2 regions of the Sinomonas flava genome follow, and region 2 is predicted to be linked to the other one. Evidence: riboswitches for the same ligand, from Rfam matches in the RefSeq annotation. Region 2 holds a riboswitch; the other holds the start of a gene.
The links. A riboswitch is a leader RNA that binds a small molecule or an ion and turns the genes downstream of it on or off. The one in region 2 is predicted to bind thiamine pyrophosphate.
Positions count from the first base shown of each region.

Region 1: another riboswitch for thiamine pyrophosphate. It lies ahead of ABD298_RS08340 (ECF transporter S component); the one in region 2 lies ahead of thiC (phosphomethylpyrimidine synthase ThiC).

Region 1 covers NZ_BAAAQW010000004.1:151,281-165,395, forward strand. Annotated here, with positions in the region: gene ABD298_RS08305 (ATP-binding protein) at 1-979, opposite strand, end outside; gene ABD298_RS08310 (putative antibiotic biosynthesis monooxygenase) at 1,127-1,372, shown strand; gene ABD298_RS08315 (NADPH:quinone reductase) at 1,359-2,426, opposite strand; gene ABD298_RS08320 (UDP-N-acetylglucosamine 1-carboxyvinyltransferase) at 2,519-4,057, opposite strand; gene ABD298_RS08325 (VOC family protein) at 4,189-4,572, opposite strand; gene ABD298_RS08330 (energy-coupling factor transporter transmembrane component T family protein) at 4,650-5,489, opposite strand; gene ABD298_RS08335 (ABC transporter ATP-binding protein) at 5,486-7,036, opposite strand; gene ABD298_RS08340 (ECF transporter S component) at 7,038-7,640, opposite strand; TPP riboswitch at 7,684-7,823, opposite strand; gene ABD298_RS08345 (DUF4235 domain-containing protein) at 7,861-8,121, shown strand; gene mnhG (monovalent cation/H(+) antiporter subunit G) at 8,136-8,576, opposite strand; gene ABD298_RS08355 (MrpF/PhaF family protein) at 8,573-8,860, opposite strand; gene ABD298_RS08360 (Na+/H+ antiporter subunit E) at 8,857-9,444, opposite strand; gene ABD298_RS08365 (Na+/H+ antiporter subunit D) at 9,441-11,045, opposite strand; gene ABD298_RS08370 (Na(+)/H(+) antiporter subunit C) at 11,042-11,578, opposite strand; gene ABD298_RS08375 (Na+/H+ antiporter subunit A) at 11,575-14,115, opposite strand, start outside.
Region 2 covers NZ_BAAAQW010000003.1:226,164-240,278, reverse strand. Annotated here, with positions in the region: gene ffh (signal recognition particle protein) at 1-680, shown strand, start outside; gene thiC (phosphomethylpyrimidine synthase ThiC) at 985-2,742, opposite strand; TPP riboswitch at 2,740-2,847, opposite strand; gene ABD298_RS03815 (amidohydrolase family protein) at 2,879-3,985, shown strand; gene ABD298_RS03810 (VOC family protein) at 4,075-4,956, shown strand; gene ABD298_RS03805 (hypothetical protein) at 5,056-5,514, shown strand; gene rpsP (30S ribosomal protein S16) at 5,710-6,120, shown strand; gene ABD298_RS03795 (RNA-binding protein) at 6,122-6,364, shown strand; gene rimM (ribosome maturation factor RimM) at 6,472-7,029, shown strand; gene trmD (tRNA (guanosine(37)-N1)-methyltransferase TrmD) at 7,030-7,839, shown strand; gene rplS (50S ribosomal protein L19) at 8,060-8,419, shown strand; gene lepB (signal peptidase I) at 8,453-9,118, shown strand; gene lepB (signal peptidase I) at 9,115-9,876, shown strand; gene ABD298_RS03765 (ribonuclease HII) at 9,873-10,658, shown strand; gene ABD298_RS03760 (DUF2469 domain-containing protein) at 10,663-10,986, shown strand; gene ABD298_RS03755 (YraN family protein) at 11,104-11,460, shown strand; gene ABD298_RS03750 (YifB family Mg chelatase-like AAA ATPase) at 11,460-13,004, shown strand; gene dprA (DNA-processing protein DprA) at 13,058-14,115, shown strand, end outside.

The DNA.
Region 1 (14,115 bases), on a different contig from region 2:
GGCTCTCGAGGAGCCTGAAGGTGGTCCTGCCCCGAGCGTCCTCACCCGTCTGCAGGAGGGACCGCAGGACGAGCTCCTCGAGGTGGTCCAGGGTCGCGCCGGCGACGGCGGCGGCGGCCTCGGCGTCGAACGGGCTGGCGAAGACCGCACACGCCTCGAAGACGGTGCGCTCCTGCGCGCCGAGCGCGTCGACGCTCCCCGCGATGCACGCGCGCAGCGTCCGGTGGCGCGCCGGCGCCGTCGTGGGTCCGGTCCCCAGCGCAGCCAGCCGCCGGTCGAGCCGCGGGAGCAGCTCCTGCGGCGTGAGCACAGAGACCCGGGCGGCGGCAAGCTCAACCGCGAGCGGCAGCCCGTCGAGGCGCGTGCACAGGGCGCGGGAGGCCTCGCGCGCCTCGCGCGTGTCCCCGAGCGACGGGCGCAGGGCGAGGGCGCGGTCCCAGAAGAGGGCTTCGGCGTCGTCCACGGGCAGGGGGCCGACCGCGAGGACCCGCTCGCCCGCGACGCGCAGCGGCTGGCGGCTCGTGACGAGGATCCGGCAGCCCTCCGACCCGGCCAGCAGCAGCGCCACGACGGAGGCCGTGTCGTGGAGGACGTGCTCCGCGTTGTCCACGACGAACAGCACCTCACCGGGAGCCCCGCCGGCCTCGAGCCACCAGAGGATCGCCGAGCGCGCGGACTCGTCGGTAAGGTCCCGCAGCCCCAGCGACTCCGCGACCGCGAGCGAGACCGGAGAGCCCTCCCCGATCCTCGTGAGGTCCACGAACACGGGCCTGCCGAACCGCTCGGCGGCGGCGCCGACGGCGGCGAGCGCGACCCGGGTCTTGCCCACGCCGCCGGGGCCCGTGAGCGTCACCAGCCGGCCGGCGGCGAGAGCCTCGACGACCGAGGCCACCTCCTGCGCGCGCCCCCTGAAGCTGCTGGCGGAGGCGGGGACGCGGCCGGGCCCGCGCTGGGGTGCGGGAGCTGATCCCGTGGCCATGCTGCCAGTATCCGCGTGCCGGCGAGGGGGGGTCCAGCGGCGTGCGGATGAGTACCCACGTGGGTGGATGCACCGATGCCCAGGCCCCCTCCCCACGCCTACCGTGAAGGCATCAGCAGCAGGCCGCAGACCCGAGAGGAGCACGCCATGCACGCCGCAGCCCCAGCCCCCGCCAAGACCCCCCTTCCCCTCAACGTCCACGAACGGGCGCTCGTCACGTGGGCGGCCATCTTCCCGCTCGTGCTGGCGGCCCAGGCCGTGCTCAGCCCGCTCGTCCACGCGTGGCCGGCCGTCCTGCAGGTGTTCGCGATGACCCTCGTGGTCGTCCCGGTCGCCTCGTATGTCGTGATGCCGAGACTCATGGCGCTCTACGCGCGGCTCACACGTCGATGAGGGCCTTGCCCACCAGTCCTCCCTCGACAGCGTCGTGCGCGGCGGCCGTCTCCTCGAGCCGGAACCGGGTCAGCGGCAGGCCGTGCTCCTGGCCGACCCTGAGCGCGCCGTCGGCGAGGGCCGCGCCGACGGCGGCAACGGCGTCGTGCTTCTGGGCTTCGGTGACCGTGTAGGTGAGGATGAACTGGAGCCGCACGTTCTTCCCCATCGCGGCGCGGACCGGCAGGGTGAGCGTCTCGTCGCCGGTCCCGGCGTAGGCGGAGACTGTGCCGCCGGTCGCGACCGCGGCGAGGTCGGAGCCGATGTTCGCGGCGACGTTGACGTCCACGATCAGCTCCGCGCCGCCGCGCGCCACGCGGCGCACCTCCGCGGCGACGTCCTGCTCGCGGTAGTTGACGACGACGCCGGCCCCCGCCGCGCGGGCGAGCGCCGCCTTCTCGCCGCTGCTCACCGTCGCGACGACGGTGGCGCCGGCCCAGCGCGCGAGCTGGATCGCGGCATGCCCGACCGCGCCCGCGCCGCCCGTCACGAGGACGGTGGTGCCGCTCAGCGCGCCCGGGGCGAGACGCGCCGGACCGCCTTCGCGAGCGGTGAGCGCGCGGTGAGCCGTCAGCGCGGGGATGCCCAGGGACGCGCCCGTCTCGAACGACTCGCCGTCCGGGAGGGGCTGCGCCTTCTCCGCTGGCACGACGACGTACTCCTGCGCCGTGCCCTCGGTGCCCCCGTACGCGACGTCCCAGAGCCAGACCCGCTGCCCGGGTTCGAGGCCCTCGACACCCGGCCCGACGGCGTCGACCGTCCCTGCGGCGTCCTGCCCGGGCACGTGCCAGCCCTCGAGGGCGCCCGGGTAGGTGCCGCCCGCGCGCGCCTTCCAGTCCGTGGGGTTGACCCCCGCGACCGCGATCCGGACCCGGACCTGTCCCTGGTCGGGCTCGGGAAGGGTGCGCTCGCGCAGGGTCAGGACCGAGGACGGGCCCGTCGCGCTGTACATGATGGCGCGGTAACCGATGCCGGGGGTGGGGTTGCTGGTGGTCGTCCTGTCGGTGTCAGCCATGGGCCCATCCTGCCCCATCCGTCCGCGCGCCACTCCCGGGACGTGACTCCCGGGAGTGGCCCCCAGAACGTGACCCCCAGACGGGGGGAGGTTCAGCCCTGGAAGTACTCGATCCGCGCGCCGATCGAGTTGAGCCGTTCGGCCAGGTCCTGGTACCCGCGCTCGATGACGTAGATGTTCCGCAGCTCGCTCGTGCCACGCGCGGCCAGCATGGCCAGCAGGATGCACGCCGCGGGGCGCAGGGCGGGCGGGCACCCCACCTCGGCGGCGCGCCACTTGGTGGGGCCGTTCACGTAGATGCGGTGCGGGTCGAGGAGCTGCACGTTCGCGCCGAGCCGGTTGAGCTCAGTGAGGTAGATGGCGCGGTTCTCGTAGACCCAGTCGTGGATCATGGTCTGCCCGGTCGCGTTCGCCGCGATGACGGCGAAGAAGGGCAGGTTGTCGATGTTCAGGCCCGGGAAGGGCATGGGGTGGATCTTGTCCGCGGGCGAGTGGAGCTCGGACGGGAGCGTCGTGACGTCCACGAGCCGGGTGCGGCCGTTGCGGGCCGTGTACTCTCCCGAGACGACGAGCTTCTGGCCCATGGTCGCAAGCGTGGCGAGCTCGATCTCCATGAATTCGATCGGCACGCGCCGCACGGTCACCTCGGAGCCGGTGACGATGGCGGCGGTGATGAGGCTCATCGCCTCGATCGGGTCCTCGGAGGGCCAGTAGTCGATGTCCGCCTCGATCCTGGCCCTGCCGCGGATCTTCAGCGTCGTGGTCCCGACCCCTTCGATCTGCACGCCGAGGGCCTGCAGGTAGAAGCACAGGTCCTGGACCATGTAGTTCGGGCTCGCGTTGCGGATCACCGTCACGCCCTCGCGGTGCACGGCAGCCATGATGGCGTTCTCGGTGACCGTGTCGCCGCGCTCGGTGAGCACGAAGGAGCGGTCGGCGCGGTCCGCCTCGGGCGCGCGGACGGTGTAGAAGCCGGCGGTGGCCTCGACGGCCAGGCCGAACTCGCGCAGCGCCTGCATGTGCGGCTCGACGGTGCGGGTGCCGAGGTCACAGCCGCCGGCGTAGGGAAGCCTGTACTCGCTGCGCTCGTCGAGCAGCGGTCCGAGGAGCATGATGACGCTGCGCGTGCGGCGTGCCGCCTCGACGTCCATGCCGTCGAGGTTCAGCACGGCGGGGCGGCGGATCTGCAGGTCGCGCGGCTCGCCGTCGGCCGCGGGCAGCCAGAGGCACTCGACGCCGATCGAGGTCAGGACCTCGACGATCCGGTTGACCTCCTCGATGCGCGCGAGGCTGCGCAGCGTGGTCGTGCCCCGGTTGATGAGGGAGGCGCACAGCAGCGCGACTCCGGCGTTCTTGGACGTGTTGACGTCGACGGCGCCGGAGAGGCGGCGCCCGCCCTCGACCCTCAGGTGGGTCATCTTGGGTGCGCCGACGTTCACGATCTGGCGGCCGAGGATGTCCTCGATCCGCTGGATCATCTTCAGGCTCAGGTTCTGCTTGCCCTGCTCCATGCGGGCGACGGCGCTCTGGCTCGTCCCCAGCTCGGCGGCAAGCTGCCCCTGGGTCCAGCCCCGGTCGGAGCGGACGGTGCGGAGCAGCACGCCTACGGTCTCTGCGGTCTGTTGGGCCATGCCCACAAAAATATCACGCCTGCTATACGAAGCCCCAATTTCGGCCGTCAGACGCGTCAAAACCGCATCCGCACCGGCCGGTAACAGAAATCCATGAGATATGGTGCCCCGCTCGGGCCGCTCAGGCCGCGTCAGCTGCTGGTGATCCCGAGGACGTTCCCGGCGGGGTCCGCGATCCACGCGATGCCGTGGCCAGTCTCCGGGTCCCGCAGGACGCCCCGGTCGTCGACGGGCATCTCGGGAGTGCTCGGGTACTTCTGCAGGGAGAGGCCCATCGACTCGACCTCGGCCAGCGCCGCGTCGAGGTCCGGGACGATGAGGTTCAGGACGGTGAAGGTGGCGGGCTGGTGGTCGGGTTTGGGGTAGAGGAAGATCCTCTGGCCCCCCGGCGCGGTGACATGCAGGCCGCCCATCTGGTCCCGGACGTCGAATCCGAGGGTCCCGCCGTAGAACTCGCGGGCCTTCTCGAGGTCATCGACGCTGAAGCTGGACATGGAGGACGCGATCTCGAACATCTCAGGCTCCTTGCTGCGGGGTTCCTCCCCCCGCCACGATCCCACCGCAGCGGCGGCGGCGCCAGTGGCCGCGCCCGCTAGCCCCAGACGACGTTCCACGTGCCGAGCACGACGGCGGCCCCCACGGCGAGCGCCGCGATCAGCACCCCCGCGGCGACCACCCATGCGTCGAGGCGGGAGAAACTGGACTCGCGGGCCCAGGTGCGAGGGGCCGGCCGTCCGTCCACCATTCCCCCGAAGCCGCGCGCCTCCATGGCGACGGCGAGCCGCGTGGCCCGGCGGATAGCCTGCACGAGCAGCGCGAACGCCTGCCCCAGGAAGGCGCGCGAGCGGGCCACATAGCTGTGCCCGGTGCCCACGCCGCGGGCCCGCCGGGCGAGGCCGAGCGTGCGCCATTCGTCCACGAGGAGCCCCACGAGGCGCATGCCCGCCAGAGCGCCGAGCACGAACCGGCTCGGCAGGCGCAGCTTCTGGGCCAGCCCGTCGGCGAGGTCGGTCGGATCCGTGGAGAACAGCAGGAAGACCCCGGGGAGGGCGATCGCGAGCCCGCGCAGGCCGATCGCGACGCCGGCGAGCACCGAATGCTCGGTCATCACCACCGGGCCGAGCTGGAGCCAGACCGGGCCGGTCTTCGCGGCCAGCAGCGCCGTGGAGTAGGCCGCGAGCGCCGCGGCGGCGGCCAGCGGCCACGTCCGCCGGGCCAGCGTCCACGGCCGCACCCCCAGCAGCGGCACGAGGGCGAGCTCGCACGCGAGCGCCACGGAGGCGGAGACCCAGTCGACGCTGAACAGGAGCGCCACCGTGATGCAGAGCCCGGCCGCGAGCTTCGCGACCGGGTTCGCCCGGGCCAGGACCGAATTGGGGGTCTCCGGGGTGAGGATGTCGGCGCTGCCGGCGCCCGGCGTGCCCGCGCTCATGCGGCGGCCTCCACGAGGGCCGCCCGGCCACTGTCCACGCGGTACACGGAGTCGGACAGGGCCGTGGTGAAGTCGTCGTCGTGCGTCACGGCCAGCAGGGCTGTGCCCCGGTCGAGCAGCTCCGCGAGCAGCTTCACGAGCTCGGCCCACGTGAGGGCGTCCTGGCCGAAGGTCGGCTCGTCCAGCATGAGGATGCGCGGGCTGGTGGCGAGCATGGTCGCCACGGAAAGACGCCTCTTCTCCCCGCCCGAGAGCGTGAACGGGTTCGCGCCGGCGAGTTTGGTCAGGCGGAGCCGCTCGAGGAGGGGGTCGACGGCGGCGCGCACCTCGGACTCGCCCATGCGGGCCACGCGGCGCGGGCCGAATTCGAGTTCGTCGATCACGCGTGGCGTGAGGAACTGGTGCTCGGGCTCCTGGAACACACTGCCGATCCGGGCCACGAGCTGGGCCGAGCGCCACTTGTAGGGGTTGGCCGAGGCGCCGGCGGCGAGCGGGGCGAGGGCGTCGACGCGCCCCCCGAGCGCCGGGAGCAGGCCGGCGAGGGTGAGCGCGAGCGTGGACTTCCCGGCCCCGTTCGGCCCTGTCACGCTCACGGCGTGCCCCGCGCGGAGCCTCAGGTCTACCCCGGTCACCGCCGGCGGGGCCTTCGGGGAGCGGCCCACGGCGAGCGCCTGGCCCGCGAGGAGCTCCTCACCTGCGCTATGGGCGCCGCTGCCGGGGCGGAGCGGACGTGCAGGCTCCTCCCCGGTGAGCGGGTGCCAGCCCGGCACCCACACGCCCGAGGCGGCCAGCCGGCGTCGCGCGCCCCGGTCGGCGAGCACGGCCTCCGGGGGCCCGTCGGCGAGGAGGCTCCCCGAGGAGGGCCCGTGGGGTGCGTCGAGCACCACGACCCGGTCCACGAGGTCCGCCCACACCGAGACGCGGTGCTCGACGACGACGAGCGTCGCCCCGGTGCGCTCGAGGCTGCGCCGCACGGCGTCACGGACCTCCTCGACGCCGGCAGGGTCGAGGTTGGCGGTCGGCTCGTCGAGCAGCACGAGGCCAGGCTCCATCGCGAGGATCCCCGCGAGGGCGAGCCGCTGTTTCTGCCCCCCGGAGAGGGACGACGTCGGGTGGTCGAGCGGGACGGCGAGGCCCACGTCGTCGAGGGCGCGGTGCACGCGGGGCCAGATCTGCTCGCGCGGCACGGCGAGGTTCTCGCAGCCGAACGCGACCTCATCCCCCACGCGGGCCATGGCGATCTGCCCCTCCGGGTCCTGCAGGACCAGGCCCGCGCGGCCGCGCGCGAGGGGCGCGGGCACGCCGTCGACCGTGAGCGAGCCGTGCTCCTCGCCCTCCTCCGCGGCGCCGAGCACTCCGGCGAGCGCGTGCAGGAGGGTGGACTTCCCGGCCCCGGACGCGCCCAGGAGCAGAACGCGCTCCCCCGGCGCGATGTCCAGGTCAAGGCCGCTCACCGCGAAGGCCTTGCGGCCGGCATGCCGCCAGCCCCAGCCGCGGGCCGTCACGCCGGCCGGACCGCGGCGGGCAACGCCCGAGGCCCCGGGCACGTCAGACGTCCGCGGTGCGGCCGGCCGCGAACGCGGACAACGCACCCGTCCTGGCGAGGCCCCGGACGGCGAGCCAGCTCAGCAGCCCGGCGATGACGGCGCCGGAGATGACAGCGAGCACCGTGTAGAGCGCCTGCCAGCCGAACTCCCACTCGGGGAAGTAGATGATGACCTCGGAGACGCCGAGCGCCAGGCCCGAGAGGGCGCCGGCGAGCAGCGCGACGCCGAGGTTCCAGCGGCGGTAGCGGAAGGCCGCGAAGGCCAGCTCCGCGCCCGCGCCCTGGACGAGGCCGGAGAGCAGCACGGCGAGGCCGAACTGGGATCCGAGGAGCGCCTCGACCACGGCCGCGAGGATCTCGCAGAAGAGGGCGGCGCCGGGCTTGCGGATGATGAGCCCGCCGAGCACGCCGGCGATGACCCAGCCGCCGGCGTAGAGGCCGCCCAGCGGCGCGAAGGCGGCCGTCGCCGCCTGCACGCCCACGTACCCCTGGTCCCACAGCCAGAAGATGACGCCGCACGCCACCGAGACGACCGCGGCGACGACGATGTCGACGACGCGCCAGCTGTACGAGTGCTTGGCCGGCGCCGCATTGATTGCAGACATTGCTGGTCCTCCTGTGACTCAGGAGGGGAAGGCAGCGGCTGCTGCCTTGAGATGCTCGACTCCCTTCGCCGGTACTAGCCGGAGCAGGTTCGAGGGTCTGCGGTATCCCGCACTCTCAGCGTCCTTCGCCTTGCCGCCCGGCCCTGTGCCGTGCGTCGGGGCGACGCTCCCCTGTCGTGTGTACGGTCCAGTCTACCCGCGGGGCGCTAGGCTGGCGGTCATGAGCATCCTCATCAAGCTCCTCGGCACGGCCATCAGCATCGGCGCCGGAATCCTGGCGACGAAGCTCGTCGACTTCGCCTGGCAGAAGAGCACCGGCCATGCCCCTCCGAAAGACGCGACGAACCTCGAGGAGAGCCTGAGGGACACGCTCGTGTTCGCGCTCGTCTCCGCGGGCGTCGGCGCGGTGATCCAGACGCTCGCCCAGCGCTACACGCAGCGGGCAATCGCCCGCTACAAGTCCACGCCCGAGGTCGTCTAGCCTTCAGGCGCGCGTCAGGCACGCGGGTGCGCGGCGCCGTCGTGCGCCTGGCCCGCGGCCCCGTCTTGACCGCCGCCGTGGGCGCCGTCGGGCCCGCCGCGCTCCACGCGGGCCACGACGTCCTCGAGCTCGTCGACGGACAGGCGGGCCTTGTCCAGGTGCTTGGTGCGGTAGCCGGAGCGCCCGAGCATGTGGGCCGAGACGGGCACGGTGAGCAGCTGGAAGATCCACGCGACCACGAGCACCGGCACGAGCGCCCACGTGCGCAGCTGGAGCCCGACGGCGGTGAGCAGCATGAGCGACCCGAGCACCTGCGGCTTCGTGGCCGCGTGCATGCGGGTCAGGAGGTCGGGGAAGCGCAGGATGCCGAACGCCGCCCCGAGCGAGAGCGCGGAGCCCACGACCATGAGCACGCCGGCGGCCCAGGTGAGGGCGGCGTCGAGTTCGGGGGTCATGGCCGCCTCCGGTCCTGGACGAAGCGCGCAACGGTCACGGAGCCGATGAAGCCGATCAGCGTGATGGCCACGATGAGCGCGAGGTGGTCGGTACGCCGGTTCGCCGCCATGTCGATGGCCAGGGCCGACGCCAGGACGACCAGCAGGACGTCCGCGGCGAGCACCCTGTCCAGGAGCGCCGGTCCCTTGATCATGCGGACGATGGCCCCGAACGCGGCCAGGGACAGCAGGACGGTGCAGACCACGAGGACCACGGGCATGACCGCGGAGGCGGCCCCGCTCATCGGATTCCTCCCTGACCGGGCTCTGCGGAGGCCATCCGCTCCAGGTGCTGTTCTTCCCGCAGCAGCTCCAGTTCCTCCTTGGTCCCCATGATCCGGATGAGCTCGGCTTCCGCAGCCAGGACGTCGCGGCGGACCCGCTCGGCGCCCGCGGCGTCCTCCACGTTGATGTAGTGGACGTAGAGGGTCGCGTTGGCGCGGTCGACGTCGACCACCAGGGAGCCCGGAACGAGCGAGATGACGTGCCCGGTCGCGGTGACCATCAGGTCGGCGTGGCTGCGCAGCGGCACGGCGACGACGGCGCTGCGCACGTTCGGCCCCTTGGTGACCGCGAGCCAGATCAGCTGAGCGCTCGCCACCATCACCTGCCACACGAACACGAAGGCATAGCGGAGCGCGTGCAGCACGTTGAACCGGCCGCTGAGCTCGACCGGGGGCAGGTAGAAGAGCCGAGTCACGACGAGCGCGATGAGCGCCCCGAACACGAGGTTGCCCGCCGAGAAGTCCTGCCACAGCCCGCCCCACACGACGACGAGCCAGGCGAGGAGCGGGAGCTCCTTCTTCAGCGAGATGCGGCTCCGGCTCACGGGGCGCCCCCCGTTCCGCCCGGGGCGGCTGCCTCGGCACCGGACTGCAGGTTCGCGGCGGCGCGCGCGGCGGCGTCGGGGCCCAGCACGGCGGTGATGTAGCCCGTGCGGTCGAGCATCTCCTGGGCCGACTGCTCGCTGAGCCGGAACAGCGGCCCCGCGAACACGGTCAAGGCCAGGCCCACGACGACGAGCCCCGCCGTCGCGCCGACCATCGACCGGGGCAGGGTGCGGGCCGCCGCGGGGGCGAGCAGCGCGGGGTCCGGGTTCTCGGCGTCCTCGGGCCGCCGCCAGAACACGCGGCTCCACACCCGGGCCATCGCGAGCAGCGTCAGCAGGCTCACGACGACGCCCGCGGCGACAAGGACGAGCGCGAGCGGCGTCCCGAGCTGCACTCCCGCCTGGAGGAGCCCGAGCTTGCCGAGGAAGCCGGACAGCGGCGGGATGCCGGAGAGGTTCATGGCGGGGAGGAAGTACAGCAGCGCCAGGAGGGGCGAGAGCTTCGCGAGGCCGGCCAGGCGGTCGGTGTTGGAGGACCCGCCGCGGCGCTCGATCAGGCCCGCGACGAGGAACAGCGACGTCTGGACGGTGATGTGGTGCGCCACGTAGTACACGGCCGCGGCGAGCCCGAGCACCGAGCTCAGCGCCACGCCGAAGACCATGTACCCGATGTGGCTCACGAGGGTGAAGGACAGGAGCCTCTTGATGTCCGTCTGGGCGAGGGCGCCCAGGATCCCCACGACCATGGTCGCGAGCGCAACGACCATGAGCGGGACGTTCAGGGTCTCCCCGGGGAACAGGAGCGTCTCGGTGCGCACGATCGCGTACACGCCCACCTTGGTCAGCAGGCCGGCGAACACGGCGGTGACCGGCGCGGGCGCGGTCGGGTAGGAGTCGGGGAGCCAGAAGGAGAGCGGGAACACGGCGGCCTTGATCCCGAACCCGACCAGGAGCATGGAGTGCAGGAGCGTCTGCATGCCAGGGTCGAGCTCGCCCAGCTTCACCGCGAGGTCGGCCATGTTCACCGTGCCCGTGGCCGAGTAGACCATGGCGATCGCGACGAGGAACAGCAGCGAGGACACCACGCTCACGACGACGTACGTCACCCCCGCGCGGATCCGCGGCCCGGTGCCGCCCATGGTCAGGAGCACGTAGCTCGCGGTCAGGAGGATCTCGAACCCGACGTACAGGTTGAACAGGTCCCCGGCGAGGAAGGCGTTCGAGACGCCCGCGACGAGGATCATGTAGCTCGGGTGGAACACCGAGATCGGCCCGTCCTTGTCCCCGTCGGCCATGCCCTGGCCCGTGGCGTAGACGAGGACGGCCAAGCTCACCGTGGTCGAGACCACGAGCATGAGCGAGGAGAACTGGTCCACGACCATCGTGATGCCGAACGGCGGCGCCCATCCCCCGATCATCACGGCGGCCGTGCCGCCCTCCCACACCGACACCAGGAGCAGCGCCTCGAGCGCGAGCGTCAGGCTCAGCACCGAGATCGTGACGATCCGCTGGGCGCGCTCGTGCCGCAGCAGGAGGAAGGCCAGAGCCGCCCCGAAGATCGGAAGGGCGACGGCGAGAGGCGCGAAGCTTGCGATGGTCACTCGCGCTCGCCCTCCTTGCGCATGGCCGAGTGGACCTGGGCGGGCTCGGTGTCGTCACCATGACGGCGGGGATCCGGCGTCGCGAGCGCCGCCTGGTCCGCGGCCGCGGCCTCCTCGGGGCTGACGAACTCGGACAGGTCCTCGGGGACGTCCGCGTCGTCCTCGGCGTCCCAGCTGGACTGCGCGGCCACGCGGCGGTCCTCGATGTCGTCGGGGACCACGTCGAGCCTGCCCAGCTGCCACGTGCGGTAGATGAGGGCGAGCATGAAGGCCGTCACCGCGAAGGAGATGACGATCGAGGTCAGGATGAGTGCCTGCGGGAGCGGGTCGTTGTACTCGGCCGGGTCGGTCCCCTTGGAGAAGAACGGCGCGAGCCCGGCACTGCCGCCGGAGGCGAGCAGGAGCACGTTCGCTCCATTGGTCAGGAGCATGAGGCCGAGGAGCACCCTGGTGAGGGAGCGCTCGAGGAGGAGGTAGATCCCGGTGGCGAAGAGCAGCCCGGCCAGGATCAGGAGGGTCAGGTTGGCCGTCATCGCTGGTCCGTTCCGTTCTGCTCGGCGCCTTCAGGTGCGCCCGAGCGGCCGGGCCCGAACGGGGCCGCCATGAGCGGCGCCTCGCGCTCGGCACGCTTCGCGGCGGCTTTGGACTCGCGGCGCTGGTCCTCGTCGATCTGCTCGTCCACGCGGGCGCCCAGCGACCGCAGGACGTCCACGACGAGGCCCACGACGACGAGGTAGACGCCGATGTCGAAGATCGTGGACGTCACGAACTTCACGTCCCCGAACACAGGGAGCCACAGCTCGACGATGGCGCTCTGGAAGACCTGGCCGCCGAAGGCCAGCGGCACGGCGCCGGCAAGCGCGGCGGTTGCGAGGCCCGTGCCCAGGATCGCGCCCGGGCTCGCCGAGGCGGCCTCGCGCAGCTCGAACCGACCGCCCGCGAGGTAGCGGATGGTGAGCGCGAGGCCCGCGAGCAGGCCGCCCGCGAAGCCGCCGCCCGGGAAGTTGTGGCCCGCGAACAGCAGGTACACGGACACGATGACCATGCTGTGGAACACGAGCCGGGTGACCACCTCGAAGATGATGGAGCGGCGCTCGGGCGCGAGCGTGCGCCCCGCCACGAGCCAGGCGTCCCGGGCCAGGGTCGCGAACGTGCGCGCGACGGAGAGCTCGGCGGCGTCGCGCGAGAGGGCCTCGACGCCGCGGACCCTGCCCACGCTGCCGGTCTCGACGGAGTCGACCGACCCGAGGTCGCGGTGCCGCAGGCGGACGAAGATGAGACTCGCGATGCCGGTTGCCGCGAGCGCGAGGACGGAGATCTCGCCGAACGTGTCCCACGCGCGGATGTCCACGAGCGTCACGTTGACGACATTCAGCCCGCCGCCACCCGAGTAGGCCAGCTCGGGGAATCCGAGCGAGACCGGCGTGGCCGTCCGCGCGGCCATGGCCGTGAGCCCCGCGAGGACCGCCGCGCTGCCGAACGCGAGGGCGACGACGATCCGCACCGCGCGGTAGCGCCCGCCCGTGCGGTCGCGCAGCTGCGGCGGGAGCCGACGCATGCCGAGGATGAACGCGACGAGCACGATCGTCTCGACGAGCATCTGGGTCAGTGCAAGGTCGGGGGCGCCCTGGAGCGCGAACAGCAGTGCGATCCCGTACCCGGTGATGGAGACCATGAGGACGGCGAGGAAGCGCTTGTTGGCCCGGACGGCCGCGAGCGCGCCCACCGCGACGGCGAGGGCGATCACAGGCTGGAGCGGGGCCTTCGGGTCCAGCAGGACCATCTGTCCCTCACCGGGCATCCTCACGGTGCCGCTGATCAGCACCGCGAACGGCACGGCTGCGGCGACCGTGAGGATGACGGCGAGGTAGAAGTACAGCGAACCGCGCTGTGTGCGGCCGGTCACCCAGATCGCGGCGTCGTCCAGGGCCCCGATAATGGAGCGGTAGGACCGCTCAGCGTCGACGGGCGGGCCGAGCAGCTCCTGCGCGCGGGCCACGGCCGACCGGGCGGCGAACAGGACTGCGCCCACAAGCCAGGACACCGCGGAGAGCGCGAGGGGAAGCCCGAGGCCGTGGAACACCGCGAGGTGCGGGACGGCACCCGCTGAAGCGCCGCCGTCGTGCGCGCCCGCGCCGAGGGCGACCTGCTCCGCGTACGGGCCCGCCCACGCGTCCACGGCCGCGGGCCACACGCCGTAGGCGAGCCCGGCGAGCGCGAGCACCGCCGGCGAGGCGACGAAGAGCGGGGTGATCGGCGTGAAGGGGATGTCCTCGACCCCGGGCTTGCGCGCGAAGGCCCCCCACACGAACCGCGCGCTGTAGGCGACCGTGAGCGCCGAGCCGGCCACGGCGCCCGCGAGCACGACGCCGGCCCACGCGCCTCCCACGGGGGCATGCGCGAACGCCTCGAGCACCGCCTCCTTGGCGACGAAGCCTCCGAACAGGGGAAGCCCAGCCATCGAGGCGGCGGCGAGGGCGGCCGTCCAGCCCAACGCGCGCGAGCGCCGGAAGACGCCGGAGAGGCGCCGGAGGTCGCGGGTCCCGGTCTGGTGGTCGATGATGCCGACCACGAGGAACAGGGCGGCCTTGAACAGGGCGTGCGCGACGACCATTGCGAGGCCCGCGAGCGCCGACTCGGGGGTGCCGAGGCCCACGACGGCCACAAGGAACCCGAGCTGGCTCACGGTGCCGAACGCGAGGATGAGCTTGATGTCAGTCTGGCGCAGGGCGCGGTAGCCGCCCAGGACCATCGTCGCGATGCCGAATCCGAGGACCACCGGGAGCCAGAAGTCCGTGCCGGCGAGCCCCGGCGCGAAGCGGGCCACGAGGTAGACGCCCGCCTTGACCATCGCCGCAGCGTGCAGGTACGCCGAGACGGGGGTCGGTGCCGCCATCGCGGCGGGCAGCCAGAAGTGGAACGGGATGAGCGCCGACTTGCTCAGGGCCCCCACGAGGGCCAGCAGCGCGCCGACCGCTACCGGGGCCGCCGTCGCGGGCTGGGCGGCGAGCTCCGGGGCGCGCTCGAGGATTGTGGAGATGCGGTACGTCCCGGCGCTCGCGCCCAGCAG
Region 2 (14,115 bases):
TCGACATGGGCGACATCCTCACGCTCATCGAGCAGGCCGAGAAGAGCTGGGACAAGGACGAAGCCGCCCGGATGGCGAAGAAGTTCGCCGACCAGGAGGACTTCACCCTCGAGGACTTCCTCTCGCAGATGCAGCAGATCCGCAAGATGGGCTCGATGAAGAAGATGCTCATGATGATGCCGGGCGCGCAGAACATGCGGCAGCAGCTCGAGCAGTTCGACGAGCGCGAGATCGACCGGGTCGAGGCCATCGTCCGCTCGATGACGCCGCACGAGCGCCTCGCGCCCAAGATCATCAACGGCTCCCGCCGCGCCCGCATCGCGAAAGGCTCGGGCGTGCACGTCTCGGAGGTCAACGGCCTCCTCGAGCGCTTCGGCCAGGCGCAGAAGATGATGCGCAAGATGGCCTCCGGTGGCGGGATCCCCGGCATGCCGGGCATGCCCGGGCCGGGCGGCTTCGGCGGCTCCAAGAAGGGGCCGGCCAAGGGCAAGAAGAAGGCCAAGTCGGGCAACCCCGCCAAGGCAGCCCAGCAGGCGCGGGAGGCTGAGGCACGGCGCGCGGCCGGGGCGTCGAAGGCGCTCGGTTCGCAGGGCTCGGCCTTCGGCGGCCAGCAGGGCCAGGACTTCGACCCCTCGAGCCTGAACCTGCCCAAGGGGTTCGAGAAGTTCCTCGGCAAGTAGCGGGGTCCTTTCGCGGCCGAAGCACGACGGACGCCCGAAGCACGGAAGGGGGCGCCTCCCAGCGGGAGGCGCCCCCTTCGCCGTCGTCCGCCCCCTGCCGAGGTCACCCCGTGTGGCGCCGAGGTCACCGGGTGTGGCGCCGAGGTCACCGGGTGTGGTGTCGAGGTCACCCCGTGTGGCGCCGAGGTCACCGGGTGTGGTGTCGAGGTCACCCCGTGGCCGCGTCGTGCAGGGCGGCGCGGGGTGACCTCGAGCCCAGAGGGGGTGACCTCGGGCCCAGAGGGGGTGACCTCGGGGGACCGGACTACTGGGGTGCGCCCACTGAGATCGTCTCCGGCAGGTAGACCTTCCCGCCCTGGGCGAGGAACTCCGCGGACTTCTCGGCCATGCCTGCGGCGATCGCCTCCTGCGCCGACTTGGAGCCGAACTCGTTGCGGATGTCCTGGGAGATGCGCATCGAGCAGAACTTCGGCCCGCACATCGAGCAGAAATGGGCCGTCTTGGCCGGCTCCGCCGGGAGCGTCTCGTCGTGGAACGCCTCGGCGGTGGCCGGGTCGAGCGAGAGGGAGAACTGGTCCCTCCAGCGGAACTCGAAGCGGGCCTTCGAGAGGGCGTCGTCGCGCTCGTTCGCCCCGGGGTGGCCCTTGGCGAGGTCGGCGGCGTGGGCGGCGATCTTGTACGTGATCACACCGGTCTTCACGTCGTCCTTGTTCGGCAGGCCGAGGTGCTCCTTCGGCGTCACGTAGCAGAGCATCGCGGTGCCGTACCGGGCGATCTCGGTCGCACCGATGGCCGAGGTGATGTGGTCGTAGCCCGGCGCCACGTCCGTGACGAGGGGGCCCAGGGTGTAGAACGGGGCGCCGTCGCACAGCTCCTGCTGCCGCTCGATGTTCTCCCGCACGAGGTGGAACGGGATGTGCCCCGGCCCCTCGACCATGACCTGGACGTCGTACTTCCAAGCCCGCTTCGTGAGCTCGGCCAGCGTGTCGAGCTCGGCGAACTGCGCGGCGTCGTTCGCGTCGGCGGTGGAGCCGGGGCGGAGCCCGTCGCCGAGTGAGAACGCGACGTCGTACTGGGCGAAGATCTCGCACAGCTCGTCGAAGTGGGTGTACAGGAAGTTCTCCTCGTGGTGCGCAAGGCACCACCCGGCCATGATCGAGCCGCCGCGCGAGACGATCCCGGTGACGCGCTCGGCCGTGAGCGGCACGTAGCGCAGGAGCACGCCAGCGTGGATGGTCATGTAGTCCACGCCCTGCTCGCACTGCTCGATGACCGTGTCGCGGAAGACCTCCCACGTCAGCGCGGAGGCGTCGCCGTTGACCTTCTCGAGGGCCTGGTAGATCGGCACCGTGCCGATCGGGACGGGGGAGTTGCGGACGATCCACTCACGCGTGGTGTGGATGTCGTCGCCCGTGGAGAGGTCCATGACCGTGTCTGCGCCCCACTTCGTTGCCCACTGGAGCTTGTCGACCTCCTCCGCGATCGAGGACGTCACCGCGGAGTTGCCGATGTTGGCATTGATCTTGACCAGGAACGCCTTGCCGATGATCATCGGCTCCGACTCCGGGTGGTTGATATTGCTCGGAATGATGGCCCGTCCCGCCGCGAGCTCGGAGCGGACCAGCTCCACATCGCAGTTCTCCCGCAGCGCCACGAACCGCATCTCGGGTGTCACGACGCCGGCGCGCGCGTAGTGCATCTGCGTCACCCGTCGCCCGGGCTTCGCGCGCAGCGGGACGGGCTTGGCACCCTTCCATTCGGCCGACGCCGCGCCTCTCCGCAGGGCCGAGCGGCCGTCATCGAGGAGGTTGCGCCCGCGGCCTTCATACGCCTCGGTGTCGGCCCGCTCGGCGATCCACGCGGCGCGGTAGGCCGGCAGTCCGACGACGGGGTCGCTTCCCGGACCCGATGTCCGGTAGACCCGCAGCGGGGTGTTGGCCTCGCCGTTGGGGGAGGGGTCGAGCGCGATCTCGGTGACCGGGACGCGGATCCCATGCTCGGCATCCTCGAGGAACGCGAGCGAGTGGGCAGGGTGCTGTTCTTGCAGGTTCTCAGTGCTCAAGGGAAAGCTCTCACTTCCTACGCCGGCATGACCCGGACAGGTTCGACGGTCGCAGGCCGCGTCAGCCCGATCTCAGCCCTTGCGAGGGCACCCGTGTGGACGCGTTGGACCCTAGCACGCCCGATACTCTGGGCGCATGCATGACGTGGTTCACCTGACCGGCCCCGTGCTCGCCGGGCTCGACGACGAGCGGCCCGAGGCGTGGGTCGTCGAGGGTCGCATCACCTATCACCGCCCCGCGCGGGCGGCGTCAGACGTGGTGGGCGGATGGGCCCTGCCCGGTCTCGTCGACGCGCACTGCCACCTCGGGCTCGTGGCCGGCGGCGCCGCGGACGACGGCGAGACGCTCGCCCAGGCGCGGGCAGAAGCTGCCGCGGGCGTGCTCCTGGTCCGTGACTGCGGCAGCCCCGCCGACACCCGCTGGCTCCAGACGCGGGACGACGTGCCGCGACTCGTGCGCGCCGGGCGCCATCTGGCACGGCGCCGTCGCTACCTGCGGGGCCTCGCCGTCGAGGTCGAGCCGGAGGACCTGGTCGAGGCGGTGCGCAAGGAGGCCCGCGCCGGGGACGGATGGGTCAAGCTCGTCGCGGACTGGATCGACCGCGATGCCGGTGACCTGGCACCCGCCTTCCCGCCCGACGTCGTGCGTGCGGCCGTCGCGGCCGCGCATGCCGAGGGCGCACGCGTGACGGCCCATACCTTCGCGGAGGCGACCATCGATCACCTGCTCGACGCTGGTATCGACTGTCTCGAGCACGCGACGGGGCTCCAGGAGCGGCACATCCCGCGTCTCGCGGAGGCGCGGATCCCCATCGTGCCGACCCTGGTCAACATCGCGACCTTCCCAGACATCGCGGCGCGAGGAGAGGCGAAGTTCCCGCGCTATGCGGCACACATGCGCGCTCTCTGGGCACGGCGCCACGAGCGTGTCGCGCGCGCGCACGCGGCGGGGGTGCCCGTCTATGCCGGCACCGACGCCGGCAGCGTGATCGCGCACGGCCGGATCGCGGACGAGATCGGCGAGCTCGCCGTCGCCATCGGCCCGGCCGCCGCGGTCGACGCCGCGGTCTGGGGCGCGCGGGCATGGCTCGGCGCCGCGGGGCTCGCCGAGGGGGATCCCGCCGACGTCGTCATCTCGGCCGGGGACCCCCGCCGGGACGTTTCGGCGCTCCAGGCCCCGCTGCACGTGTTCCGCGGGGGTCGGCGGGTTGCGGCCGCTGGGGAGGCGGACGCGAAGGCCTAGGAGGCGGCGGGACTAGGGAATATCTGCGGTGAATTGAAGCTTCAACAAAACATACACTTGATGCAGACCCCACCACTCAGGAGCACGCCATGACCGTTCCCGCCTCCACCCGAGACCTCCTTCCTGCCGACCTGCAGATGGGCACCGTGATGCTCAAAGTCGGCAGCATGAAGCTCATGCTCGACTACTACGAGCGCGCCCTCGGCCTCGTGCCGTTTGCCGAGACGCTCGGCGGCGTGGTCCTCGGGCGACGGGGAGTGCCGATCGTGCACCTGAGCCCGGCGGCGGGCCTGCAGATCCCGAGCCGCGGCGAGGCCGGCCTCTTCCACACGGCCATCCTCTTCGACAACCGCGCCGATCTGGCCGCGACCGTCGCCTCCGCCGCGCAGTACAACCCGAGCCTGTACGCGGGCAGTGCCGACCATCTCGTCTCCGAGGCCTTCTACTTCACGGACCCGGAGGGCAACGGGGTGGAGCTGTACTTCGACAAGCCGCGCGAGACGTGGACCTGGAACGGCGACCAGGTTGTCATGGACAGCCTCCCGCTGCCCCCGCAGGCCTTCCTGAACCAGAACCTGACCGAGGCGTCGGTGGGCGGGCAGCGCGAGGCTGCGGCCGGCGTCGGCCACGTCCACCTCCAGGTGGGCGACGTCGCCGCTGCGCACGAGTTCTACGTGCGGACCCTCGGCTTCGAGCAGACGGCCGGATGGCACGGCCAGGCGCTCTTCGTCTCGGCGGGCCGCTACCACCACCACATGGCCATGAACGTGTGGAACTCCCGCGGCGCCGGCCCGCGGAAGGACACGCTGGGCCTCGGCGAGGTGCTCATCAGGGTCCCCGCACAGGACGACCTCGGTGCCGCGGCGGACAGGCTCAAGGTGGCCGGCGTCGCGAGCCGCCACACAGGTGCCGAGCTCCGGTTCGAGGACCCGTGGAAGAACCAGATCCGCATGGCCCTCGTGGAAGGCTGATCCGGCCTGCGCTACGCTCAACGTGTCCGCTCCGGACGGGGCGGGCACGTTGAGCTTTTCCGACCAGCGCCGAGCGCATCAGCCGCAGAGGGGGAAGAAGTGTCCGCTCCCAGTCCCTTCGCCGAGGTCTTCGTGTCCACGCACACCCAGGCCCTCGCCCGTGCCGCCCAACTCGACGGCGGTGACGCCCCGGACGACGCCGGGAGCCTCCGCATCCCGGGCGTCTCGGACTACGAGATCGAACAGCTCGGCAGCCTCGTCGGTGCCGCCGTGCACGCCCCCGGCGCGGACTACGAGCTCACCATGGTCGACGTCGCGTCCGACAGCCTCCTCGCAGTCCCCGGCACGATGGTCCGGGCGCTCGCGGAGCTCCTCGCGTACGAATCCGACGAGGGCGAGGGGAACGCCGTCGAGAGCGTAGCCGCGGCATGGGTCGACCAGGAGGACCTTCCCTTCGACGCACGCGAGGCGTACGACTACGTCGAGCAGCTCGCCAAGCTCGCGACCGACGTCGACGACTCCGACCAGCAGGAGCTCTTCGTCTGGGCCGGGTCCTGACCCTGCCGGCACGTCCCGGCGCCCCGGAATGCAAAGCGCCACATCATCTGGCACAATAGACAGGTACTCGATCCGTGCGGCCCCCTCTCTCCGCGCGCATTGTGTCCATATGAGCCCTGACGAAGTACGGCCCGCCCCACGGGAGCGGAAAAGTCCGGGCTTACCTCATGTGCAGAAACAGGAGTGACCACACCAGTGGCCGTAAAGATTCGACTCAAGCGCTTCGGCAAGATCCGCGCCCCGTACTACCGCATCGTCGTCGCCGACTCGCGCACCAAGCGCGATGGCAGGGCGATCGAGGAGATCGGCAAGTACCACCCGACCGAGCAGCCCTCGTTCATCGAGGTGAACTCCGAGCGTGCCCAGTACTGGCTCGGTGTCGGCGCGCAGCCGACCGAGCAGGTCCAGGCGATCCTCAAGGTCACCGGTGACTGGCAGAAGTTCAAGGGCCTTCCCGGCGCCGAGGGTACCCTCAAGTACCCGAAGGGCAAGGAGCCCTTCGTGGCCCCCGAGAAGGGCTCCGTGATCCTTCCCGAGGCCGTCACGCCGAAGGCGTCCAAGGCCGACGAGGCCGAGGCCCCTGCCGAGACGACTGAGGCTGAGTAGTTTGCTGGCCGAGGCCCTCGAGCATCTCGTCCGCGGGATCGTCGACAACCCCGATGATGTTGCGGTGGTCGCCAAGAGCAACCGCCGCGGCGACGTCCTCGAGGTGCGCGTCCACCAGGACGACCTTGGGCGCGTCATCGGCCGTCAGGGCCGGACCGCCCGTGCGCTCCGCACGGTCGTCGCGGCACTCGCCGAGGGCGAGCCGGTGCGGGTCGATGTGATCGATACCGACCGCCGCCGCTAGCCGGCATCCTTTCGAGGTCCTTTTCCGGCCCCTCTGCCCGCTAGGGTGGAGGGGCCGGAGCCGTCTGCGCCCCATCCACCACACTCCCCGAGGAGAGCACACACCCGATGCACGTTCAGGTTGCCCGGATCGGCAAGCCCCACGGAATCCGCGGAGAGGTCACCGTGCAGGTCCTCACCGATGCCCCGCAGGACCGATTCGTCCCCGGCGCCGAGTTCATCGTCGAACCGGCCTCGAACGGCCCGCTGACCCTGCGCGGCGCCCGCTGGAACAAGGACGTCCTCCTGCTGACCTTCGCGGAGGTGCCCGACCGCAACCGCGCGGAGGAGCTCCGCGGGACCCGCCTCTTCGTCGAGACGGACGAGCTCGAGGACGCCGAGGACGAGGACGAAGGGTGGTACGAGCACGAGCTCGTGGGGCTCCAGGTGCGCATCGAGGGGCGCACGGTCGGCACCGTCGCCGCGCTGCAGACGATGCCGGTCCAGGACCTGCTTGTCGTCGACACGCCCGACGGCGAGGTCCTCGTGCCGTTCGTCGAGGAGATCGTGCCCGAGGTCGACGTCGAGGCGGGCTTCGTCGTCGTCACGCCCCCCGCGGGGCTCTTCGAGCTCAACCGCGGGGGCGACGAGGGCGAACCGGAATCCCCGGCGGGCGGGGAGGACTAGGTGCGGATCGACGTCGTCAGCATCTTCCCCGAGTACCTCGCCCCGCTCAGGCTCTCCCTCCTGGGCCGCGCCCAGGAGGACGGCCTGCTGAGCCTCGCGGTGCACGACCTGCGGGACTTCACCTTCGATCGCCACCGCACGGTCGACGACACGCCCTACGGCGGCGGTGCCGGCATGGTGATGAAGCCAGAGCCGTGGGCGCTCGCGCTCGAACGCGTCCTCGAGGAGCAGCTCGCGCACGACGGCGCCGGGCTGGGACCTGCGCCGCGCCGACCTGTGCTCGTGGTCCCCTCGCCGGCCGGGGAGGTGTTCACGCAGGCCATGGCATATGAACTCGCGGAGCAGCCGACGCTCGCCTTTGCGTGCGGGCGCTACGAGGGGATCGATGAGCGCGTGCTCGAGTGGGCAGGCGAGCATTTCGACGTCCGGCCGGTGAGCCTCGGCGACTACGTCCTGAATGGGGGAGAGGTCGCGGTCATGGCGATGGTGGAGGCGGTCGGGAGGCTGCTGCCCGGCGTCGTCGGAAACCCCGAGTCGCTCGTCGAGGAGTCGCACGCGGACGGGCTTCTCGAGTATCCGGTCTACACCAAGCCCGCGTCCTGGCGGGGCCACGACGTCCCGGATGTGCTGCTGTCGGGGAACCACGGGAAGATCGCCTCCTGGAGGCTCGAGCAGCAGCTGCGGCGGACGGCCGCGCGCCGTCCGGAACTCCTCGACGGCGCCGACGCCTCCTCGTACGGGAAGTCCGAGCGTGCAGTGCTGCGCGAACTCGGCTACGAAGTGGCCGACGGCCGGCTGCGACGCGTCTGAGCCCGAACCGCCGGTGTGACTCCGGGGCCGCGGGTGTGGCAGAATGGACCGTTGTGTCTGCCGGACATCGGGCCTGCCACAGGGGGCCCGGGTCAACGGCATGTGACACGCCGCCTCGCCGGGTCCTTCGGCTGGCGGTCACGGATTCCGGGCTCCGCCGCATGGACGGGGGAGCCAGCGACCAAAGCGAGTGACCTGTGGCATTCGCCAGGAGAAGATCATGCACATTCTCGACTCCGTCGATGCCGCCTCGCTGCGCTCCGACGTTCCCGCCTTCGGGCCCGGCGACACCATCAAGGTGCACGTGAACATCATCGAGGGCAAGAACACCCGCGTTCAGGTGTTCCAGGGCTTCGTCGTCGGCCGTCAGGGCCACGGCGTCCGCGAGACCTTCACGGTCCGCAAGGTCTCCTTCGGCGTCGGCGTCGAGCGCACCTTCCCGGTGCACTCCCCGATCATCGAGAAGATCGAGGTTGTCACCAAGGGCGACGTCCGCCGCGCCAAGCTCTACTACATGCGCGAGCTCCGCGGCAAGGCCGCCAAGATCAAGGAGAAGCGCGACTTCAGCTCTGCCAAGTAGCCTCAGGCTGCTCAGACGCAGACCGCGCCGTCCATGGTCCGCACCGAACGCCAGTCCCACCGAGTGGGCTGGCGTTCGGTCGTTCTCGCCATCGTCCTGGCCCTTGTCGTGTGGGGTGTCATCCGGGGACTGTTCTTCGACGTCTTCTTCATCCCCTCAGGCTCCATGGAGCCCCTCCTCGCGCCCGGGGACAGGATCGTCGTCGCCCGGACCGCCCTTGACTCCGCGCCGGTGAGCCGGGGCGAGGTCGTCGTGTTCGACGGCCGCGGCTCGTTCGCGCCGCTGGATTCCGGGCGCGGCTGGTTCGGCGACGCCGTGCGGGGCGCCGCCGAGTGGCTCGGCATCGTGGCCAGCGACACGATCTACGTCAAGAGGGCGGTGGGCGTCGCCGGCGACCACGTGCGCTGCTGCACCCCGGACGGGCGTCTCGACGTCAACGGGAAGGCGCTGGACGAGCCCTACCTCTACCCGGGCGACCAGCCCAGCGCCGAGGCGTTCGACGTCGTCGTGCCCGACGGGCGCCTTTGGCTCCTCGGGGACCACCGAGCCGAATCGGCGGATTCGCGCTCCCTCCTCGGTGCACCGGGCGGGGGACTCGTGCGCACCCAGAGCGTGATCGGACGGCCGGTCGCAATCATCTGGCCGCTTGATAGATTGGGCGGGTTGACCGCCGACGCCACCCAGAAGGACCATCAGTGACAAGCACCCCCGGAACCGGCCCCGACGCAGCGGGAACGGGGGCCGAGCCCCACGGCAGCGACGGTCGGCCAGCGAAGCCGGCGAAGCGCGCCCGCGGCGGCCTGCTCGGCTGGCTCCGTGAGATCGGCATCATCCTGGCCGTCTCCATCGTCCTCTCCTTCATCATCAAGACATTCCTCTTCAAGGCCTTCTACATCCCGTCGGAGTCGATGGTGCCCACGCTCGAGGAGAACGACCGCATCTTCGTCAACCTGATGATCCCGCGCAATGCGGCCCTCCAGCGCGGCGACGTGGTGGTCTTCAAGGACACGAAGGGCTGGCTCCCGTCGCTCCCGCCCAGCACACCGAACCCCGTCACCGAAGCGCTCGAGTTCGTCGGGCTCCTGCCTGACACGTCGCAGCAGCACCTCATCAAGCGCGTGATCGGTCTTCCCGGCGACCACGTGGTGTGCTGCGACGCGTCCCAGCACATCACGGTGAACGGGGCGCCGCTCACCGAGCCGTACGTCAACCCGGCGGAGACGCCGCGCCCGATGCCTTTCGATGTGACCGTCCCGCAGGGCACCATTTGGGTTATGGGCGACAACCGCAACCACTCGTCCGACTCGCGCTTCCACGACGCGGCGCAGCCCGGCTCGGGCTTCATCTCGCTCGATGACGTCGAGGGGAAGGCGTCGGTGATCGCGTGGCCGCTCAACCGCATCCAGGTCCTCGACAACTACCCAGGCACGTTCAGCGCCGTGCCGTCCCCACGATGAGCACCTCGGCAGCACGCACCGCCACGGTGAAACGCCGCGGGCCGGGCGCGCCGGCCCCGACCCTCCGCTTCGTCAACCGGCTGGCCACTGAGTTCGGCCCGCTCATCGCAGGCTGCGATGAGGTTGGCCGTGGGGCTCTGGCGGGCCCCGTCACAGTAGGGATCGTCGTGGTGGACGCGCGGAGTGTCGTGACCCGCACGGTGCTGCGCGACAGCAAGCTCCTGACGCCGGAGCGCAGGGTCGAGCTCGTTCCCCTCGTCCGGTCCTGGGCCGTCGCTGCCGCTGTCGGCCACGCCTCCGCGGAGGAGATCGACGCGTTGGGCATCATGGCCGCCCTCCGCCTCGCCGGTGTGCGGGCGCTCGGCGAGGTCTCTGCCGCCGGGATTGTGCCCGACGTCGTGCATCTCGACGGCAACTACGACTGGCTCGGCCGTGGGGGCCAGGGCTCGCTCTTCGAGGAAGCCGTCGAGCTTCCCTCGGTGCCCGTGCGCACCACGATCAAGGCGGATCTGAAGTGCCAGGCGGTCGCAGCCGCGAGCATCCTCGCGAAGGTCGCCCGCGACGCGCTGATGGTGGAGTACGGCACCGACGATCCTCGCTTCAACTGGACCGTCAACAAGGGCTACGCGACACCCGAGCACCGGGCAGCGCTCGTGGAGTTCGGCCCGAGCTCCCTGCACCGGCGCTCGTGGCGTCTGGGCGTGGACGGTCCCGCCGAGGAGTACGACGACGCCGGAGCCGGATCCATCGATGAGGCCTCGCCTCTGGCTGGGGGAAGATAGGACTATGAGCGCCGAAGACCTTGAGAACTACGAGACCGACATGGAGCTCCAGCTCTACCGCGAGTACCGTGACGTGATCTCGCTGTTCAGCTACGTCGTGGAGACCGAGCGCCGCTTCTACCTCGCCAACCACGTCGATCTGCAGGCCCGGTCGGCGGACGGCGAGGTGTACTTCGACCTGACCCTCCAGGACGCCTGGGTCTGGGACGTGTACCGGAGCGCGCGCTTCGTCAAGAGCGTCCGCGTGATCACCTTCAAGGACGTCAACGTCGAAGAGCTTCCGAAGGTTGAGGACCTCGGCCTGCCCAAGGGCGGGCTCGGCACCTAGCCGACTCGACCCGCGTCCGAGGGCCGTTGGTCCTCCACAGGGACCCGTTCCGGCGTGTCGTCCACATAGGGCGGCCGGGCGGGTCCCTTCGTCGTCCCCGGGCGGGAGTCTGGGCTCATGAGAGCGAAGGACAGGCTGGGAGCCCGAGGCGAACGCCTCGCTGAGGAGTATCTGCGGTCGCTGGGAGCGGCGATTCTGGACCGGAACTGGCGGTGCGCCGAAGGGGAGCTGGACATCGTCGCCGCCGACGCCGGCACCCTCGTCGCCGTGGAGGTGAAGGCCCGCCGCTCGTGGGACTACGGCCATCCCTTCGAAGCTGTGGACCCGGCTAAGCTCGCGCGTCTGGTCCGGCTCTTGGGGCTGTGGGCCCGCGAGCACGGGGCTCGGGGGCGTCAACGCAGGGTCGACGTGGTCGCCGTCACGGGCCCGGCCGGTGAGCAGTCGGTCCTGGAGCACCTCATGGGCGTAGCGTGATGGGCGTCGGTCGTGCGCTCGGGGTGGCACTTGTCGGACTCAACGGCTACCTCGTCGAGGTCGAAGCCGACATCGGTCAGACGCTGCCCAACTTCGTGCTGCTCGGGCTGCCCGATTCGGCGCTCAACGAGGCCCGGGAGCGGATCCGGAGTGCCGCGCACAACAGCGGGCTTCCGTTGAGCAGGCGGAAGCTGACCGTCAACCTCATCCCGGCGTCGCTTCCCAAACGGGGCACCGGGTTCGATCTGGCCATAGCGATTGCGTCTCTCGCAGCAGCCGGCGATCTCAGGCCACCCCTGGGGGTGGTCTTCCTCGCCGAGCTCGGGCTCGACGGACAGCTGCGGCCGCTGCGGGGCGTCCTCCCCGCAGTCATGGCCGCGGTGCGGGCCGGGCGCCCGGACGTGGTGGTGGCCTCGGGCAACGCCCAGGAGGCGTCCCTTGTCCCCGGTGCCCGGGTCCACGCCTACAGCTCCCTCGGCCAGCTCGCGCTCGAGCTCGGCGCGGACCCGAAGGCAGTCGAGCTGCCGTCGGCGGACCCTGTCGAGACGGCGTCCCAAGCCCCGCCTGCCGTGCCCCTGCTGTCCGTGCCCGACCTCCGGGATGTCGCGGGGCAGTCCGAGGCGCGGGCCGCAGTCGAGGTGGCAGCGGCCGGTGCCCACCACCTGCTCCTCGTCGGGTCGCCCGGCGCAGGGAAGACGATGCTCGCAGAACGGCTCCCTGGAGTCCTGCCGGACCTCGACGACGAGGGCGCCATGGAGGTCACCGCGATCCACTCCCTCTCCGTCGACCCCGCCGCGCAGCGGTCCCTGATCAGGCGGCCGCCGTTCGAGAGTCCGCACCACACGGCCAGTGCGCCGGCGATCATCGGCGGCGGCTCGGGCGTGCCGAGGCCGGGAGCGGCCTCCCGTGCGCATCGCGGCGTCCTGTTCCTCGACGAGGCGCCCGAATACGAGCGACGCGTTCTGGACTCCCTGCGCCAGCCCCTCGAGTCGGGCGAAGTCGTGGTCCACCGCGCGGCCGGAACCGCCGCGTACCCGGCGAGGTTCCAGCTTGTGCTCGCCGCCAACCCCTGCCCCTGTGGCCAAGGGACCGGCAAGGGGCTCGAGTGCACCTGCACGGCCCAGGCCAAACGACGATACTTCGGACGCATCTCAGGGCCGCTCCTTGACCGGGTCGATATCCAGTTGGCAGTCCGAAAGGTGGGGGCGGCGGATCTCGGTGGCACGACTCCGGGCGAGTCGACGGCAGAGGTCGCAGCCCGCGTGCTCCGCGCCCGGGCCCATCAGGCTGAGCGACTGGCGCCGTACGGCCTCGAGACGAACTCGCAGGTGCCTGGGCGACTTCTACGGGGACGCTTCCGTCTCGACGCGGGCAGCACGTCCTCGCTCGAGCGGGCGATGACGGCGAACACCCTCACTGCCCGCGGCTACGACCGCGTCCTCCGGCTCGCGTGGAGTATCGCGGATCTCGCGGGCCTCGACCGGCCCGGCGCCGACGAGGTCGGTCAGGCTCTCCTGCTGCGCCAGCCCGTGGCGGCGGCATGAACAGCACCTACCAGACACGAGGCGGCGGACTGGGCGTCGCAGAGGGAGAGACCATGGACGACGTACGCATCGCCCGAGCAGCGCTGTCGAGGCTCTTCGAGCCGATGGATGGAGTGGGAACCGCCCTCGTGGAGGTGCTTGGCCCCGTCGAGGCACTGAGAATCGCAGTCGGAGAGGTCACGCCGCCGGCCGCGCCGACGGCGGTGGCGGCCGGTACGGAGGGGGCACACTCGGGCCGGGGGCAGCACGGATCAGCCAGTCAGGAGGCGTCTGCGAGCCTCCAGACGGCCCTCGAGCGGTGGCGGCCCCGCGTCGCGCACTTGGCGCCTGAACGAGATCTGGAAACGATCGCCCGATTCGGCGGGCGGCTCGTGATCCCTGAGGACGGAGAGTGGCCCGAGGGGCTCAGTGATCTCGGCATCGACGCTCCTCTCTGCCTCTGGGTCCGGGGTGAGGAGCCGCTGCCGGATACCCGGAAGTCCTTGGCGATCGTCGGCTCGCGCGATGCGACCGGCTACGGACTCTCGGTCGCCGGCGAGCTCGCCAAGGGCCTCGCGGACCGGGGAATCACCGTGGTCAGCGGTGGCGCCTACGGCATCGACGGGCAGGCGCACAGGGGCGCCCTCGCATCTGCAGCCCGGTCCCTGCCGACCGTTGCCGTCATGGCTGGAGGTGCCGACCGGTACTACCCCTCCGGACATGAGGACCTGCTGCGGGAGATCGCCCGGCGCGGCCTGGTGGTCTCCGAGGTGCCCCCCGGCTCCGCGCCGACCAAGCACAGGTTCCTCAAGCGCAACCGGCTCATCGCTGCGCTGTCCTCCGCCACGGTCGTGGTCGAGGCGCGCTGGCGGTCGGGAGCGCTCAGCACCGCCCGGAGGGCGGCCGACCTGGGCAGAAACGTCGCAGCTGTTCCGGGATCGGTCTACAGCGCGAACTCGGCAGGCTGCCACGCCCTCCTGCGCAACGGGGCGACCTGCGTTGTGGACGAGAAGGAGGTCTATGAACTGCTGGCGCCGGCCGGCGAGGGCCTCGTCGAGGATCCGCAGGGTCCCCCTGCTCCGCACGACGGACTGTCGCTCGTGGACCTTGCGGTGCTAGAGGCTCTTCCGGT